Roseisolibacter agri: one gene and its partner. Each later gene encodes a partner of the first gene's protein in a complex. Links are inferred from orthologs where the notes say so. Each region holds a gene or a part of one and is shown on either strand. Other genes may lie near its edges. The genes, in order: uvrB and rosag_RS15425.

Region 1 (8,521 bases):
GCGGCCATACCGCGACCGCGCGATGCGCGGGCGGGCCCACGCGCGACGCGAGCCTGCTCGGTCAGCTGGAACTGCGCCACCACCGAGTGCAGCGTCGCGGCCTGCCCCGCCAGCTCCTCCGCGCCGCTCGCCGACTCCTCAGCGCTCGCCGCGACCTGCTGCGTCACCCCGTTCATCTGGTCCACGGCGTGGTTCAGCTGCTCGACGCCGTCGGCCTGCTGCTCGCTCGCGGCGGAGATCTCGCCGACCATCGCCGAGACGCCGTCGATCTGCGTGTGGATCGCCTGCAGGCTCTCCAGCACGTCCGCGTTCAGCGCCACGCCGCGCTCCGCGCTCTGCACGCCCTGCGCGATGAGCGTCGCGGTGCTCTTCGCCGCCTCGGCGCTGCGCAGGGCCAGCGCACGGACCTCCTCCGCGACGACCGCGAAGCCGCGGCCCACGTCGCCGGCGCGCGCGGCTTCGACCGCGGCGTTGAGCGCGAGCAGGTTGGTCTGGAACGCGATCTCCTCGATCGTGCGGATGATCTTCGCGGTCTCGCCGCTGGCGTGCTTGATCTCGTCCATCGCGCCGGTGAGCCGCTCCATGCGCGCGACGCCCGTCTGCGCGCTCTCGCGCGCCTGCGCCGCCATCGCGCGCGCCTGCACCGCGTTGTCGGCGCTCGTGCGCGCCATCGCCGCCACCTCCTGCAGGCTCGCCGCGACCTCCTCCAGGCTGGCCGCCTGCTCCGACGCGCCGGACGCGAGCGCCTGGCTGCCCGACGCGATCTGCCCGCCCGCCGCCGCCACCTGCTCGGCGGACGTGCGCACTTCGGAGAGCGCCGCGTCGAGGTTCTCCGTGGCCGTGTTGAGCGCGCGCTGGATGCTCGCGAAGTCGCCGTCGTAGCGTCCCGTCATGCGCGCCGCGACGTCGCGCCGCGCGACGCGCTCCAGCACCGCGCTCGCCTCGCCGATGGGCGTCACGACGGCCGCCAGCAGCGCGTTGACGCCACCGACCAGCTCCCGATACGCGCCCTCGAAGCGCGCCTCGTCGCCACGGCGCGCGAGGTCGCCGCGCTGCGCGGCCTCGATCAGCGCGCGCGTCTCGTCGGCCACGCCGCGCACCGCCGCCGCCGCGGCCGCGAACGCCGTCGTCGTCTCGGCCGTCTGCGCGACGATGCCGTTGATCGCCCGCGTCAGCACGCCCACCTCGTCCTCCGAGTCGACCGACAGCGCCGCGATGTCTACGACCGCAGGCTGCGAGAGGTCGCCGCGCGCCATCGCCGCGCCCGTCGCGCCGAGGCCCGCGATCGCCTCGGTGCGCACGCGCTCGGCCGTCGCCGCCAGCGCCACGAGCGGGCGCGTCACCTTGCGCACGAGGTACGTCACGACGCCGGCGAGCAGCAGCAGCGTGGCGCCGCCGAGCAGGATGATGAGGTCGCGCAGCGCGGTCGCCTCGCGCAGGATGGCAGCGCGCGGGACCGTGAGCACGAGCGACCACGGCGCGGCGTCCGGCGCCACGCTGATGGGCACCGCCACCTGCACGATCGGCTCGCCCGAGGGATCGGTCGCGGTGCCCACGTGCAGGCGGCCGTCGCGCGCCGCCGCGAGCGTCGCGCTGTCGGAGAACGCCGACGTCACGTCCTTGCCGAGCAGCGCGGTGTCGCGGTGCGCGAGCAGCTTGCCGCCCCCCGAGACGAGCGCGGCGCGCCCCTGTTCGAACGGATGGATCGCGGCCACCGTGCGCTGCACCTCGGCGAGCGCGATGTCGACGCCGGCGACGCCCGCGATGCGCCCGTCCACCTTGACGGGAACCGCGAGGCTCGTGATCAGCGTCGGCGTCCCGGCGACCGCGTACACGTACGGCTCGACGACCGCCTCCTTCCCGGTGTTCTTCGGCACCTGGTAGTAGTCGCCCGCGCCCGCCTTGTCGTAGTCGACGAGCGCCTCGCGCACGATGCCGCCCGACCCGCGGTTGAAGTACGGGACGTAACGCCCCGTCGCGTCGCTCGTCGGCGTGCCCGCGAACGACGAGTCGCGCCCGTCGAACGCGTTCGGCTCCCAGCCCGTCCACAGGCCGAGGATCGACGGGTTGCTCGCGAGCATGCGATGGATCGTCGAGTCGGCGGTCGCACGGCTCGCCGCGCCAGCGGCCCGCGACGCCTCGAGCGACTGCCCGAGGATGCGCGCGGTCGTCATCGCCGTGCCGAGCTCCTTGCCGAGCTTCTCCGCGTACTGCTCCGCGATCGCCTGCACGTTGGCCGTCGCCTGCCGCTCGCTCTGCGCGGCGGTGCGCGTGGCGACGGTGGCGACGAGCGTCACCAGGGCGGCTGCGGTCACGCCGCAGATCGGGACGAGGAGTCGCGCGGAGAGGCTCCGGCGGGACGTGGCCGCGGCGCGCGCGCCGCGGCTCGAGATCCAGGACATGATCGGTGGAGAAGCGTGGTACCGGTGCGTGGCGCTGCTGCGCGCCGCGCGATGTGGCGCGCGCACCGCTGTGTGGCACGCGCGCCGCCGTCAGACTCGATTCTCGTCCCGCGCCTGATGCGTCTTGAGGTCCGCACCGCATCCCGACGATGACATTCGCATGACGCCTTCGTGAGCCTGCTGTCATCACGCGCGCGACGCGAATCGTGACGAAAACGCGAGGCGAGGAGTGGTCAAGCGCGCGTGTGCGGCGTCCGAGCCTCTGCAGATGGCGGCGTGCGAGATGCGCCCTTCCGCTTCCGTTCCCATCGCCCTCCCGATCCGTGCGTCCTCGTCCGACCGTGTTCCTGCGCGCGCCGTTCGCCCTCGGCATCCTCGCGGGCGTGTTGCCCGCCGTGTCCCACGCGCAGTCGGTGCTGAACGCCGACGTCGCCGTCGCCAGCGCCTACGTCTGGCGCGGCGTGACGTTCACCAATCGTCCCGTCATCCAGCCCGACGCGTACGTCACGTTGACCGCCGGCCGCGGGACGGTCGTCGCGGGCGCCGCGCTCAACGTGGAGCCGCGTGCGTACGATGGCGCGCGCGACATCAGCGTGCTGGGCGCGGAGTCGGGCACGCTCGTGACGGCGACGTCGCTGTGGACCGAGTACGCGCGCCCCGTCGGCATCGCCTCGGCGACGCTCGGCGTCGCGGGCTACGTCTATCCGCACGCCAACGGGATCGCGGCCGCGTACAACACGGCGGAGCTCTATGCGAAGCTCGCCTTCGGCGGCGCGCTCGCGCCGTCGCTCGCCGCGTATCACGACGTCGGCCAGGTGCGCGGCACCTACGTCGAGGGCGCGCTCCGCCACGTCGTGCCCGCCGGCGAGCGTCTCTCGATCGCGCTCGGCAGCGTCGTCGGCGTGAACCTCGGCCAGGGCCCGGACGCGGCCGGCACGCAGACGGCGTACTTCGCGGCGCGCGGCCTGACGCACGTCGACCTGTCGGCGGCGGCGACGTGGACGACGGGCGCGACGACGATCACGCCGTCGGTGCACGCGATGCTCGTGCGCGACGCGGCGACGCGGCTCACCGCGCCCGGCGAGCAGCACCGGAGCAAGCTGACGGCGGGCATCGCGCTCGGGTGGGCGCGTACGCTACACCGGTAGGCGCCTGAGGCACGGCCTGCGGCACTACCGGCACGATGCGAAGCGGGGCACACCGGAATCCGGTGTGCCCCGCTTCGCATGCGGACGACGTGTGGACTCAGAACGGCAGGTCGTCGTCCTCGTCCTCGAGCGCGCCCGGGAAGTCCTCGAAGTCGTCGTTCCCCGCTGCGCCTCCGGCGCCGGCGCCCGCGGCGGCCGGACGCGCGTTGCCCGTGGCGGCACGCTGCGGCGCGGGCGCGGCCTGGCGGCGCGGCGCCGAGTAGCTCTCGCCGCCGTCCATGTCCCCCCCTTCACGGCGCCCGCCGAGGAGGATCAGCTCACGCACGTTGATCTCGGTGGAGTAGCGCGTCTGGCCGTCCTTGTCCTGCCACTGGCGGTACTCGATGCGCCCCTCGACGTAGATCTTGTCGCCCTTCTTCACGTAGCGCTCGACGATGTCGGCCAGCTGCGAGCCCTTCGTGTTCCAGACGACGCAGCGGTGCCACTCCGTCTTCTCCTGCTTCGTGCCGCTCTGGTCGTTCCAGGTGCGGCTGGTGGCAAGGGAGAACTGGGCCACGCGGTTCCCGCCGGGCGTGGCACGCACCTCAGGATCGCTGCCGAGGTTTCCGATCAACGTCACCTTGTTCAAGCTTCTGCTCACGATATCCTCCCGGTTGAGTAAGGTCCGACCTCGTACAGCACCTCGTACAGCGCACGGTACCGGCGTCTCGTCGCCAGGCCCGCATCCAATCTACGCACGCCGGGTCCGTTCGACGCCCCCGGCCGTGTCCTGCCCGCGCGGCGCCGCCAGCTCGCAGCGCAGCACCAGCGCGTCCTCCACGGGCTCGCGGTAGTATCGCTTCCGCCGCCCGAGCTCGATGAAGCCGCGCGACGCGTAGAGCCGCCGCGCGACCGCGTTCGACTCGCGCACCTCCAGGAACATGTGCCCGACGCCGCGCCGGCGTCCCTCGGCCAGCGCGGCGTCCAGGAGGCGCGCGCCGACGCCCGTGCCGCGCGCCGACGGCGCGACCGCGATGTTCGCCACCTCGCCCTCGTCCAGCACGTACCATGCGACCAGGTAGCCCACGGGCGCGCTCGCGCCGGGCGCGCTGCCCGCATCCGCGACGAGGAAGAAGACGTCCCCGTTCCGCGCCAGCGTCGCGAACGAGTCGCGCGACCACGGATCGCTGAACGCGAGCCGCTCGATCGCGGCGATCGCGTCCACGTCGGCCAGGGTCGCGCGCCGCAGGCGGACCGTCGGCGCCGACGCGTCGCGCGCGGCGAGGTCGCGCATCGCGCTCACGGCAGCAGCGCGCCCACGGCGTCCGCCGGCAGCGCGCGCCCGTGCTGCGCCTCCCACTTCACCTGCGCCTCCGCCTTGCGGCCGTAGTCCGGCTCCCAGAGGGCGAGATCCACCGGCGCGAGGGCGAGCGCCGCCGCGTCGCCCACGCGGCGCTCGTCGAGCGCGAGCGCGAAGCCCGCGACGCCGCGCGCCGTGGCGGTCGCCGCGTTCGCGTCGAGCACCCCACGCGCATGATGCGTCGCGACGAGTCCGTCGACCGCGTCGCCCCCGTGCACACCGAGGAAGTCGTAGCCGACGACGCGCGGCGCGTGCCCCGACGCCTCCAGCGTCACGAGCGCCGCGTACCGCTCGCCGCGCATCGCGTCGAGCGTCACGAGCCAGCGGCCGTCGTGGGGCGCGGTCGACGCGGCCGCGAGCGCGAGCGACGGCGCGGCCACCAGCGCGCAGTCCCACACCGTCGCCAGCCCCTTGGCGATGGCGCCCGCGATGCGCAGGCTGGTGAAGCTCCCCGGGCCGCCGCCGCACACGATCGCGGCCAACGCGCCGGCCGGCACGCCCGCGTCGTCCAGCGCGGCCGCGACCGCGGGCATCAGCCGCTCCTCGTCGGCGCCACGCATGGCCGCCGTCCGCTCGGCCACCACCACGCCGGCGCGCAGCACCGCGACGCTCGCGGCGGCGGTGCTCGCGTCGAGCGCGAGGATCGCGTCGTCCGGGCGATTCGACCGGGACATGCGCGTCACCCGGCGAGCAGCAGGCGCCGCGACGCGTCGCCCGGCAGGTGCTCGAGGTCGAGCGGGACGTGTCCGGGCAGGCGGTCGCCCGCGCGCTCCGGCCACTCCACCAGCACCAGCGCGTGCGCGCCCATCACGTCGTCCCACCCGATGTTCTCGAGGTCGCGCACGTCTTCCAGACGATAGAGATCGAGGTGGTAGACGGGCCCGCGCGGCGACGCGTACTCGTGCACCAGCGCGTACGTCGGGCTCGTGACCTCACCCGTCACGCCGTAGCCGCGGCAGATCGCCTGCACGAGCGTGGTCTTCCCCGCCCCGAGGTCGCCCGCGAGCGTGACGACCATCGGCGCGTGGGCCGCGCGCCCGAAGCGCACGCCCCACGCGTCCAGCTCGTCGCGCGTCAGCGCGAGCCGGCTGCGCCCCGCCAGCGGCGGCACGCGCGGGCCGTGATGCCCGCTCGGCGACGTGAACCCGGCGTCCACGTCAGCGCTCCGCGCGCAGCGAGGCCAGCCCGCCGCCGCGGCTGCCGCCGGCCGCCGCCGACGCGCCGCCCATGCGCGCCTTCACCTCGAACAGCTGGTCGCGCAGGCGCGCCGCCTGCTCGAAGTCGAGCGCCTTCGCGGCCTCCTTCATCTCCGCCTCCAGCTCCGCGATGAGGGTGGCCGGATCCTTCGTGTCGTAGCCCGGCGCGCGCTCCGCCACCTTCGCGGCCGCCTTCTTCTTGCCGCCGCGGCCGCGGCCCTTCTCGTCCTGCTCCTCCTCGCGCTCCTCGCGGGCGTCGGCCACGCGCGTCACGAAGCGCACGTGCTCGATGCTCTTCGCCACGGTGAAGGGCGTGATGCCGTGCTCCTCGTTGTGCCGCATCTGCGTCTCGCGGCGCCGCGCCGTCTCGTCGAGGCAGCGCTGCATCGAGCCGGTGACGCGGTCCGCGTAGAAGATCGCGCGGCCGTTCACGTTGCGGGCGGCGCGGCCCACGGTCTGGATCAGCGAGCGGTCGCTGCGCAGGAAGCCCTCCTGGTCCGCGTCGAGGATGGCCACCAGCGACACCTCGGGCATGTCGAGCCCCTCGCGCAGCAGGTTGATGCCCACCAGCACGTCGAACTCGCCCAGCCGCAGCCCGCGCACGATCTCGACGCGCTCAATCGCGTCGATGTCGGAGTGCATGTACTTCACGCGCACGCCGACCTGCTGCAGGTAGTCGGTGAGGTCCTCGGACATGCGCTTGGTGAGCGTCGTGACCAGCACGCGCTCGCCGCGCCGCTCGCGGATGCGGATCTCGTTCAGCAGGTCGTCGACCTGGCCCTTCACCGGGCGGATCTCGATCTCGGGGTCGATGAGCCCCGTCGGGCGGATCACCTGCTCGACGACGACGCCCTCGGACAGCTCGAGCTCCAGCTCACCCGGCGTCGCCGACACGGCGACCATGCGCGGCGTCAGCGCCAGGAACTCGTCGAAGATCAGCGGGCGGTTGTCGAGCGCGCTCGGCAGCCGGAAGCCGTAGTCGACGAGCGTCAGCTTGCGCGCGCGGTCGCCGTTGTACATGCCGCGGATCTGCGGCAGCGTGACGTGGCTCTCGTCCACCACCACGAGGAAGTCCTCGGGGAAGTAGTCGAAGAGGCACGCCGGGCGCTCGCCGCCCTCGCGGCCCGAGAGGTGGCGCGAGTAGTTCTCGATGCCCGCACACGTCCCGATCTCGAGCATCATCTCGATGTCGAAGTTCGTGCGCTGCTCCAGCCGCTGCGCCTCCAGCAGCTTCCCCTCGTTGCGCATCACCGCGAGGCGCTCCTCGAGCTCCGCGCGGATCGCCTTCACCGCGCGCTCCAGGCTGGGGCGGTTGGTGATGAAGTGCTTGGCGGGGTAGATGGCCGACTTCTCGAGCGTCGCGATCGTCTCGCCGGTGAGCGCGTTGATCTTGGAGATGCGCTCGATCTCGTCGCCCCACAGCTCCACGCGCACGCCCTGCTCCTCGTAGGCCGGCAGGATCTCGACGGTGTCGCCGCGCACGCGGAAGGTGCCGCGCTCGAACGCGACGTCGTTGCGGCTGTACTGGATGGCCACCAGCTGCCGCAGGATCTCGTCGCGCGCGACCTTCTGGCCGCGCTGCAGCTCGACCATGCGCGCCTTGTACTCGACCGGATCGCCGAGGCCGTAGATCGCGCTCACCGTGGAGACGATGATGACGTCCTCGCGCTCCATCAGCGACGACGTGGCGCGCAGCCGCAGCCGGTCGATGTCCTCGTTGATCGACGCGTCCTTCTCGATGTACGTGTCGCTCGACGGGACGTACGCCTCGGGCTGGTAGTAGTCGTAGTACGAGATGAAGTACTCGACCGCGTTCGTCGGGAAGAAGCTCTTGAGCTCCCCGTACAGCTGCGCCGCCAGCGTCTTGTTGTGCGACAGCACGAGCGTCGGGCGCCCGTGGTTCGCGATGACGTGGGCCATCGTCATCGTCTTGCCCGAGCCCGTGACGCCCAGGAGCGTCTGGAAGCGGTCGCCGCGGGCGAGGCCGGCGGTCAGCTCCTTGATGGCGCGGGGCTGGTCCCCCGCGGGGGCGAACGGGGCCTGCACGTGGAACTCGGCGCGGTCGGTCATGCGAGCAATCTAACCTCCCCTGCCGGTTTCCGTTCGGTGGACCTGCGCGGGCCCCGCCCGCGGGCGCTGGCGCTACTGGAGACGCGGGTACTCGGGCCGGGCGCCGCCGCCTCCCGCCGACGGTGCGGCGGGCTGGCGGGCGGGCGGCGCGGTCGGCTGGCCGGCCGCCGGCTGCGCCCCGGCCGGTGGCAGGGGAGGCATGTGCCGCGCCGCGCGGCGCACGAACACCGCCCCGGCGACGGCGGCCAGCAGGGCGACGCCGAGCGCGACGAGGGCCCGCGCGGGCGGCGCGGCGGCGGGACGGGACTCCGAGCGCACGTCACTCATCGGAGACGTCCAGCCGCTCGCGGCGGGCCACCTCGCCGA
Region 2 (8,735 bases), on another replicon or contig:
GGGATCACGGGCGCGACGATCCTCGAGAGTCGCGGGATGGGGCGGATGCTCCGGCGCGAGCTGCCCCTGTTCGCCGGGCTGGAGAGCCTCGGCCAGACGACCCGCGCGCACAACCAGACCATCCTCTGCGTGCTCGACGACGCCAAGGCGGACGCCGCGATCCGGATGATCCAGGACGTCTGCGGCGACCTCGCGGCGCCGGGCGTGGGCATCGTCTTCACCGTGCCGGTCGGGCGCGTCGTCGGCCTGGCGCCCGAGCTGGAGCGCTAGCGTGGTCCTCGCCACGCCCGGCGCCGTGCTGGCCCCTCGCTTGCACCGGCCTCGGCCAATGTCACGCCCGCCGGTCGCACGGCTGCGGGCGCGCCGCCACCGGGTGCCGTCCGCCCTCTCGCCTCTTCCTTCCCGATGCTGACCGCGTCCACGGCGCTCACCCGCGCCGGCGTGTGGCTCATCGCCCAGGTCCCGACCGTGGGCGACACGCTGATCATGAAGCAGGCGCCGATCGATCCCGGCTGGTTCGAGCGGACGACGCAGATCCTCGACGCGCTGCTCACGATCTCGTTCATCGCGCTCGCGGCGGCGGTGATCCCGGCCGCCTGGAACTTCCGGCAGAGCTACAAGAAGATCAGCGACCTGCTGGACCGCGTGTACGCCGACGTGAACCCGATCGCGCACCACGCCAGCCGTATCGCCGAGAACGTGGACTACGTCTCCACGGCGATCCGCGCCGACGTGCAGCGGGCGAGCGCGCTCGTGACGGACGCCGAGCGGCGGCTGCAGAAGGCGGTCGCGCGCGCGGAGACGCGGGCGCGCGAGCTGGAGGCGCTGATCGAGATCGCGCAGGAGGAGGCAGAGGAGACGTTCGTCACCGCGGCGGCGACGGTGCGAGGCGTGCGTGCGAGCGTGGCGTCGCTCGGCGCTGACCTCGGCGAGGCGATCGTGCCGCCGCGGCCGCCGCGGCGCCCAGCCGTGGCGGATGCGCCGCTGCTGGCGACGGGCGACGCGCTGGACGAGCTGGCGCTGGTGGAAGCGCGGCCGCTCGAGGAGGACCTGCTGGACGCCGGGCTGGACGACGGCCTGGACGATCTCCCGTACGACGAAGACGACTTCGAAGAGGACCTGACCGATGCCGAAGACGATTCCCGCGTCGCCGCGCGGGAGCAGCCGCGCGTCCGCCCGCGCCGTGGACCCCGCACTCGAGGATGAGTCGATGGACGAGGATCGCGAAGGCGTCGACCTGCTGATCGCCGCCCTGCTGGGCGCCGCCGTGGGCGCGGGCGTGGGCCTGCTGGCGTCGCGCGTGCTGGCGCCCGAGGAGCCGGCGATGGTGCGCGGCGCCCGCCGCGTGCACAAGACCGCGTCGCGCGCGTTCCGCGACGTGCCGAGCGTGCATGACGCATCGTCCGCGGTCAGCGGCTTCGTGTCGGCCGCACGGGACCGCGTCGAGGAGGCGATCGAGCGCGAGCTGCGGCAGATGCGGCGCGCGATGCGGCGCCGCCGGCGGGAGCTCGGCATCTGACGGACGCGCGCGCCCACCACCGGCTGCCGGTGCGGGTGCTGGGCTGCGCGGCGCTCGCCCTGCTCGCGGTGGCGCTGCTGCCGACCGACGCGTGGGCGTGGACGCCGGGCACGCACGTCTTCCTCGGCGAGGCGGTGCTGCGGTCGCTGCACCTCGTCCCCGACGCCGTCGCGGAGCTGCTGCGCGCCTTCCCGTACGACTTCCTGTACGGGTCGATCGCGGCCGACACGAGCATGGCGAAGAAGTACGCGCCGGTCGGGCGGCACTGCCACGCGTGGCACGTCGGGCAGGAGATCGCCGACCGCGCGCGCGACGAGCCGCTGCGCGCGTTCGCGCTCGGCTACCAGGCGCACCTGGCCGCGGACGCCGTCGCGCACAACTACTTCGTGCCGCGGCAGCTGGCCATCACGGCCAGCACCGCGGCGCTCGGGCACTCCTACTGGGAGAGCCGCTTCGAGACGCACCTGCCGGTGGGCGCGAGCCGGCGCGCCCGCGAGCTGATCCTGCGCGACCACGCGCGGTCGGACGACCACCTGGACCGCATCCTCAGCCCGACGATCTTCAGCACGCCCACCAACCGCCGCCTGTTCCGGGGGATGGTGCACGTCGCCGACAGCGAGTCGTGGCAGCGGGTGTTCCAGCTGGTGACCGAGAACAGTCGCTGGGACCTGCACGACGACGAGGTGGGACGCCACGTCGTGCGGTCGTTCGACTTCATCATCGACTGGCTGCGGCGCGGCGAGGGTTCGGAGGCGTTCCGCCTCGATCCGTCGGGCGACGAGCCGCTGCGGCAGGCCAAGCGCGTGCGGCGGATGGCGCTGCGCACCGGCGGCGAGTACGCCGCGCGCGCCGAGGCGGAGCGGCAGTTCGGGCTCCCCTCGTCGTCGCTGACCTACGCGGCGTCGCTGCCCAAGCCGCTGTTCACCGCCGCGCTTCGCGAGGCGTAGCGCGGCGCAGGGCGCGCGGGCCGCTCAGGCGCCCGCGCGCTCGACCAGGAGCTGGTTGACGCGCTTCGGGTCGGCGCTTCCCTTCGACGCCTTCATCACGAGGCCGACGAGGAAGCCCTGCAGCTTGCGGTCGCCGGCGGCAAAGCGGGCCGCCTCGTCGGGATGTGCCGCGAGCACGCCGTCCACCCAGGCGATCAGCTGCGCGTCGTCGCTGACCTGCAGCAGCCCCTCGCGCTCGGCCACGACCGCCGGCTCCTCGCCGGTGCGCGCCATGACCGCGAACACGCGCGCGGCCGCCGAGCGGCTGACCGTGCCCCCGCGCACCATCCGCAGGAGCGCGCCGAGATCGAGCGGACGCACCGTGCGCGCGAAGTCGGCCAGCGTGCGGCCGCTGTCGTTGAGCGTCGAGAGCACGTCGCGCGTGACCCAGTTCGCCGCGGTCCTGCCGTCCTCCGCCGCGCGCGCGACCGCCTCGAAGTAGTCGGCGAGCGCGGGATCGGCCGAGAGGACCTCGGCGTCCTTCGTGGTGATGCCGAACTCGCTGCACAGACGAGCGCGACGGGCGGCAGGCAGCTCGGGGAGCGCGGCGCGCTGCTCGTCGATCCACTCCGCCGTCAGCACCAGCGGCGGCAGGTCCGGATCGGGGAAGTAGCGGTAGTCGTGGCTCCCCTCCTTCGAGCGCGCGGGGCGGACCTCGTTTCGCGCCGCGTCCCAGAGCATCGTCTGCTGCTCGACCCGGCCGCCCGCATCGATCAGCGCGCACTGGCGCGCGAACTCCACCTCGAGCGCCCGCTCGACGCTGGAGAAGGAGTTCATGTTCTTGATCTCGGTCTTGGTGCCGAGCTTCGTCTCGCCGTGCCGCCGGACGCTGATGTTCGCATCCACGCGCAGCGAGCCCTCCTCCATGTTCGCCTCGCTCGCGCCGACGTACTGCACGAGCTGCTTGAGCACGCGCAGGTACGCGCCCGCCTCGGCGCTGGAGCGCATGTCCGGCTCGCTGACGATCTCGGCCAGCGGGGTGCCCGCGCGATTGAGGTCGATGGCGCTGACGCCTGGATAGCGGTCGTGGACCGACTTGCCCGCGTCGTCCTCCAGGTGCACGCGCGTCACGCCGACGATGATCGGCGATCCGGCCTCCGTCTCGCCAATCACGACGTGCCCGCCGGTCGCCAGCGGCCGGTCGAACTGCGAGATCTGGTAGCCCTTCGGCATGTCCGGATAGAAGTAGTTCTTCCGGGCGAAGACCGAGACCTGGTGCACCGTGCACCCCAGCGCGAGCGCGGCCCGCGCGCCCAGCTCCACGGCGCGCGCGTTGAGCACGGGCAGCGCGCCCGGAAGGCCGAGGCAGACGGGGCACGTGTTGGCGTTCGGCGCGTCACCGAAGCTCGTGGCGCAGCTGCAGAACGCCTTGGTCGCGGTGTCGAGCTGCACGTGCACCTCGAGGCCGACGACCATCTCGTAGCGCTCGCGCCAGTCGACGCGCGTGCTCTCGGCGGCGGTCACGTGTGCGCCTCCGCGCCGAGCGACGCCTCCAGCGCGTAGGCCGCGCGCAGCATGGCCGCCTCGCCGAAGTGCGGCGCCAGCAGCTGGCCGCCCACCGGCAGGCCGTCCACGCGGCCGATCGGGAGGCTCATCGCGGGGATGCCGGTGAGGTTCGCGGTCGCCGTGAAGATGTCGCTGAGGTACATCTCGTAGGGATCGCTGACGGCGCCCAGCGGGAACGCGGGCGTCGGCGTCGTGGGCGTGAACAGCAGGTCCACCTTCTCGAACGCGTGCGCGAAGTCGCGGGCGATGAGCGCGCGCACCTCCTGCGCCTTCTTGTAGTACGCGTCGTAGTAGCCGGCCGACAGCACGTAGGTGCCGAGCAGGATGCGGCGCGTGACCTCGGGGCCGAAGCCGCCGGAGCGCGTGCGCTCGTAGGTCTCGCGCAGGCCGTCACCTGCCACCCGGCGGCCGAATCGGACCCCATCGAAGCGCGCGAGGTTGCTCGACGCCTCCGCCGGCGCGACGATGTAGTAGACGGCGATCGCGAGATCCGTGTGCGGCAGCGAGACGTCGTGGATCTCGGCGCCCAGTCGCCGCAGGTGCTCGACCACGGCGCGCGTGCGCCCGCCGATGCGCGCGTCCAGCGAGTGCGGGAAGTACTCCTTCGGGAGCCCGATCTTGAGCCCCGCGAGCGGCTGGCCGTCCGTGCCGGCGTTCGCCACGGCGCGGTACGACGGTACCTCGTGCTGCGCGGACGTCGCGTCGCGCGGGTCGTGGCCGGCGATGACCTGCAGCCCCAGCGCCGCGTCGTCCACCGTGCGGCCGAACACGCCCACCTGGTCCAGCGACGACGCGAAGGCGACGAGGCCGTAGCGGCTGACGCGCCCGTAGGTGGGCTTCACACCGACCACGCCGCAGAACGCCGCCGGCTGACGCACCGATCCACCCGTCTCGGAGCCGAGCGCGATGCGCACCGCGCCCGCGGCGACGGCGGCGGCGGAACCACCGGACGAGCCGCCCGGCACGCGCGCCGGATCGATCGGGTTGCGCGTGGGGCCGTACGCCGAGTGCTCCGTGGACGAGCCCATCGCAAACTCGTCCATGTTCGTCTTGCCGACGATCACCGCGCCGGCCGCGCGCAGGCGCGACACGACCGTCGCCTCAAACGGGCTGACGTAGCCATCGAGGATCCGGGAGCCGCAGGTCGTCGGCAGGTCGAGCGTGGCGATGTTGTCCTTCACGACGACGGGCACGCCGGCGAGCGGCATGTCGCCATCGCCCGCGGCGCGCCGCGCGTCGATCGCCTCGGCCTCGCGCACCGCGGCGGCGTCGTCGCTCCAGATGATCGCGTTCAGCCACGCGGGGCCGGCGTTCACCTCGGCGGCGCGGGCCTGGCTCGCGCGCACCGCGTCCACCGCCGTCGTGCGCCCCTCCGTCACCGCGTCGCGCAGCGCCGCGGCCGGCAGCGCGCCCGCCTCGCTGTGGCTCACGCGTCGCCCTCGTCGCCGGCCGTCGCGTCGAGCATGGCGTCGGGCGACGCCACGTGGGTCGCGAGCCGCGGCACGAGGAAGAAGCCGTCGCGCGTCTCCGGCGCGAACGCCTCGCGCGGCCGTGCGAGCGCGTCGGGCGCGCCGCCGTCGGCGCGCAGCGGCATGCCGCCCGCGCCGACACCCTCGACCGCCTGCACCACCGACGTGTTCACCTTCGAGAGCACGTCCATGTGGGCCAGGATGCCGTTCAGCTCCGCCACCAGCGCGGGCACGCGCTCGGGCTCGAGGCCGAGGCGCGCGAGCGCCGCGATGTGCCGCACGTCGTGCTCGGATACGGACATGCTACTCGATCTCGGGTTCGAGTTTGGCCTTCCCGACGACGAGCGTCTTGCGGCCGATCTCCTCGTCGTCGAAGTCGATGCGCACCTTCGCGTCGGGACCCGAGCCCGCCAGCTCGGCGATCGTGCCGGTGCCGAACTTCTCGTGGCGCACGCGCATCCCCTTCCCCAGCGCGACGCCCTCGCCGACCTCCTGCTCCGGCACGCCGCCCGGCCGCCGCTTCATGCTCGCGGGCATGCTGGTCGGCAGGTTCACGGGCGTGCCCGGGCGGCGGTTCGACGGCTTGTTGTCGATCCACGAGAAGTCGTCGCCGCCCTCGAAGCCCGTCTGCCCACCGCGCGCCGCGCGATCGTTGCCCGTCGAGCGCTCGCTGCGCGAGCCCCACGACGAGCTGCCCCACGAGCGGTCGCCACGCTCGCCGCGCCCACTGCCGCCGCCACCGCCGAGGCCCGACATGAACGCGCGGCCCGAGCTGCGCGCCTTGAGCGTCAGCTTCTTGTCGAACAGGCCAGGCGCCAACCCGTCGAGGAAACCCGACGGGCGCGACTGCATCTTCTCACCGTTGCGCAGGCGCTGCTCGGCGTGCGTGATGTAGAGCTTCTCCTCGGCGCGCGTGATGCCGACGTAGAAGAGGCGGCGCTCCTCCTCCAGCTGCTTCGGGTCGTCGTAGGCGCGCGCGAGCGGGAAGAGGCCGTCCTCCAGCCCCGTGATGAACACGACCGGGAACTCGAGGCCCTTCGCGTTGTGCATCGTCATCAGCGTGACGGCATCCGCGTTGGGATCGAGCGCGTCGACGCCGGCGACGAGCGTCGCCTTCTGCAGGAAGTGGTCGAGCGGCGTCAGCCCGACCTCGCCGCCGTCCTCGATCACCGTCTCGGCCGCGCCGTCGATGAGCGAGCGCACGTTCTCGCCGCGCTCCTGCCAGTCCGGTCCTTCGGCCTTGAGGTGGTCGCCGTACTTGATGGCGTCCACCAGCTCGCGCAGCAGCTCGTCCACCCCGACGTTCGGCGCCGCCGCGCGGAGCTTGTCGATGACGTTCACGAACTCCGCGAGCGCCGTGCGCGCCGCCGGGCGCAGCGACTCCCGCACCTCGGCGCTGCGCGCCGCCTCGAGCAGCGGGATGCCCATCGCGCCGGCGCGGGCCGCGATCTGGTCGACCGACGTGTCGCCGATGCCGCGCTTGGGCACGTTGACCACGCGTCGGAACGCCTCGCCGTCCGCCGGGTTGGCGATCAGCTTGAGGTACGCCATGAGGTCGCGGATCTCGCGCCGGTCGTAGAAGCGCACCGAGCCCACGAGCCGGTACGGATACGCTCGGCGGCGCAGCGCCTCTTCGAGCGAGCGGCTCTGCGCGTTGGTGCGGTAGAGGATCGCGAAGTGGCGCAGCACGCGGTTCTCGCCCGCGCGGCGGGCCGCGATCTCGTCGACGACGAAGTCCGCCTCGTCGCGGTCGTCGAGCGCGCCCACCAGCGATACGCGCTCACCCGCCGGCCGGGTCGCGCGCAACGTCTTCCCGCGACGCCCCGCGTTCTCGGCGATGACGACGTTCGCGAGCTCCAGCACGTTCGGCGTCGAGCGGTAGTTCTCCTCCAGCCGCACGACGGCCGCGCCCGGCCACGTCTTCTCGAAGTCGAGGATGTTGCGGATGTCGGCGCCGCGCCAGCCGTAGATCGACTGGTCGTCGTCACCCACCACCATGACGTTCCCCGTCTGCCCGCCCAGGAGCCGCACGAACTCGAACTGCACGTGGTTCGTGTCCTGGTACTCGTCCACCAGCAGGAAGCGGAAGCGGTGCTGGTAGCCCGCGAGCACGTGCGGGTGGGCGCGGAGGATCTCGACCGGGAGCGTGAGCAGGTCGTCGAACGTCACCGCGTTCGCCTGCCGCAGCGCGGGCTCGAGGTCGGGGTAGACCTTGGCGACCGTCTTCGTGAACGGGTCCATCGCCAGCTCGCCGTACTCCCTGGGCGAGACGAGCGCGTTCTTGGCGTCCGAGATGGCCGACAGGATCGACTTCGGCGCGACCTCCTTCGGCTGGATGCCGTGCTTCTCCATCACGCGCTTCACGGTGTTGAGCGCGTCGTCCTCGTCGTAGATGGTGAAGTTCGGCGTCCGTCCCATCAGGTGCGCGTGCGCCCGCAGGAGCCGCGCGCCGATGGCGTGGAAGGTCCCGGCCCACATCCCCTTCGGCTCGTAGCCGAGGAGGCGCGTGATGCGCTCGCGCATCTCGCCGGCGGCCTTGTTGGTGAAGGTCACCGCGAGGATCTGCATCGGGTCGACGCGGTGGTGCTCGACCAGGCGCGCGATGCGCGTGGTGAGGACGCGCGTCTTGCCGGAGCCCGCCCCGGCGAGCACGAGCGCAGGCCCTTCGAAGTGGAGGACGGCCTCGCGCTGGGCGGGATTGAGCCCGGCGAGCGGATCGCGGGCGGCCGCGCCCATCGGCGCGGCGGACGTGCTGGGGTGCGACGGCTGCATCACGACAAGATAACGTCGAAGGTCGCGCCACGGTCGCTCGGCACGAGCGCGATGCGGCCGCCGTGGTTCTCCTCGACGATGCGGCGCGCCAGCGAGAGGCCGATGCCCCAGCCGCGTTCCTTGGTGCTGAAGCCCGCGTCGAAGATGCGGCGCCGCAGCTTGGGCGGGATGCCCGGCCCGTCGTCGGCGACGCGGAGGCGCACGGTGCCGTCGTCCCTCCGCTCGACCATCACGTCGATCTTGCCGCCGCGGCCGGCCAGCGCGTCGACCGCGTTCTTCGTGAGCGCCTCCAGCACCCACTCCAGCAGCACGGCGTCGCCCTTCACGACCACCGGGTCGCGCGGCCGGTGCGCGCGCACGGTGACGGCGGCGCTCCGCGTGGGGACGCGGCGCTTGAAGTAGGCGACGATCCGGTCCACCAGCACGGCGACGTCCACGTCGTCGCGCTTCGGCTCGCGGCCGATGCGCTCGAAGCGGTGGGCG

The links.
Region 2: the proteins of uvrB (region 1) and rosag_RS15425 are in contact, whole or in part, in a crystal structure (PDB 7EGT), measured with the Thermus thermophilus proteins. The link is inferred for Roseisolibacter agri from one-to-one orthologs. Residues at the interface, in WP_096411307.1 of Thermus thermophilus: Glu23, Leu25, Arg26, Asp27, Gly28, Glu29, Arg30, Phe31, Arg55, Glu326, Asp327, Phe328, Glu379, Ser382, Gln383, His398, Gly400, Arg401; in WP_096412145.1 of Thermus thermophilus: His654, Arg656, Phe657, Gln666, Asp668, Glu669, Lys680, Arg681, Leu682, Ser683, Lys685, Tyr686, Ala687.

What each region holds. Positions count from the first base shown.
Region 1 is NZ_BRXS01000006.1:408,257-416,777, forward strand. What follows is about bases 5,602-8,521. They hold uvrB (excinuclease ABC subunit UvrB), read right to left. Parts: upstream 8,156-8,521; coding sequence 6,047-8,155; downstream 5,602-6,046. Other genes in these bases: tsaE (tRNA (adenosine(37)-N6)-threonylcarbamoyltransferase complex ATPase subunit type 1 TsaE), read right to left, coding at 5,602-6,045; rosag_RS20235 (hypothetical protein), read right to left, coding at 8,228-8,482; rosag_RS20240 (RelA/SpoT family protein), read right to left, coding at 8,475-8,521. Also shown: rosag_RS20200 (methyl-accepting chemotaxis protein), read right to left, coding at 1-2,315; rosag_RS20205 (TorF family putative porin), read left to right, coding at 2,726-3,550; rosag_RS20210 (single-stranded DNA-binding protein), read right to left, coding at 3,648-4,190; rimI (ribosomal protein S18-alanine N-acetyltransferase), read right to left, coding at 4,281-4,823; tRNA (adenosine(37)-N6)-threonylcarbamoyltransferase complex dimerization subunit type 1 TsaB, read right to left, coding at 4,829-5,563; more of tsaE, read right to left, coding at 5,569-5,601. UniProt on the Escherichia coli protein: The UvrABC repair system catalyzes the recognition and processing of DNA lesions. A damage recognition complex composed of 2 UvrA and 2 UvrB subunits scans DNA for abnormalities.
Region 2 is NZ_BRXS01000004.1:734,338-743,072, reverse strand. Bases 5,519-8,652 are described here. They hold rosag_RS15425 (ATP-dependent helicase), read right to left. Parts: upstream 8,253-8,652; coding sequence 5,784-8,252; downstream 5,519-5,783. Other genes in these bases: rosag_RS15420 (sensor histidine kinase), read right to left, coding at 8,252-8,652; gatC (Asp-tRNA(Asn)/Glu-tRNA(Gln) amidotransferase subunit GatC), read right to left, coding at 5,519-5,782. In the rest of the region: rosag_RS15460 (P-II family nitrogen regulator), read left to right, coding at 1-270; rosag_RS15455 (hypothetical protein), read left to right, coding at 406-1,206; rosag_RS15450 (hypothetical protein), read left to right, coding at 1,211-1,519; rosag_RS15445 (zinc dependent phospholipase C family protein), read left to right, coding at 1,549-2,466; Asp-tRNA(Asn)/Glu-tRNA(Gln) amidotransferase subunit GatB, read right to left, coding at 2,491-3,969; Asp-tRNA(Asn)/Glu-tRNA(Gln) amidotransferase subunit GatA, read right to left, coding at 3,966-5,441; more of gatC, read right to left, coding at 5,438-5,518; more of rosag_RS15420, read right to left, coding at 8,653-8,735. UniProt on the Escherichia coli protein: A helicase with DNA-dependent ATPase activity. Unwinds DNA duplexes with 3'-5' polarity. Translocates on single-stranded DNA with 3'-5' polarity. Initiates unwinding more efficiently from a nicked substrate than double-stranded DNA.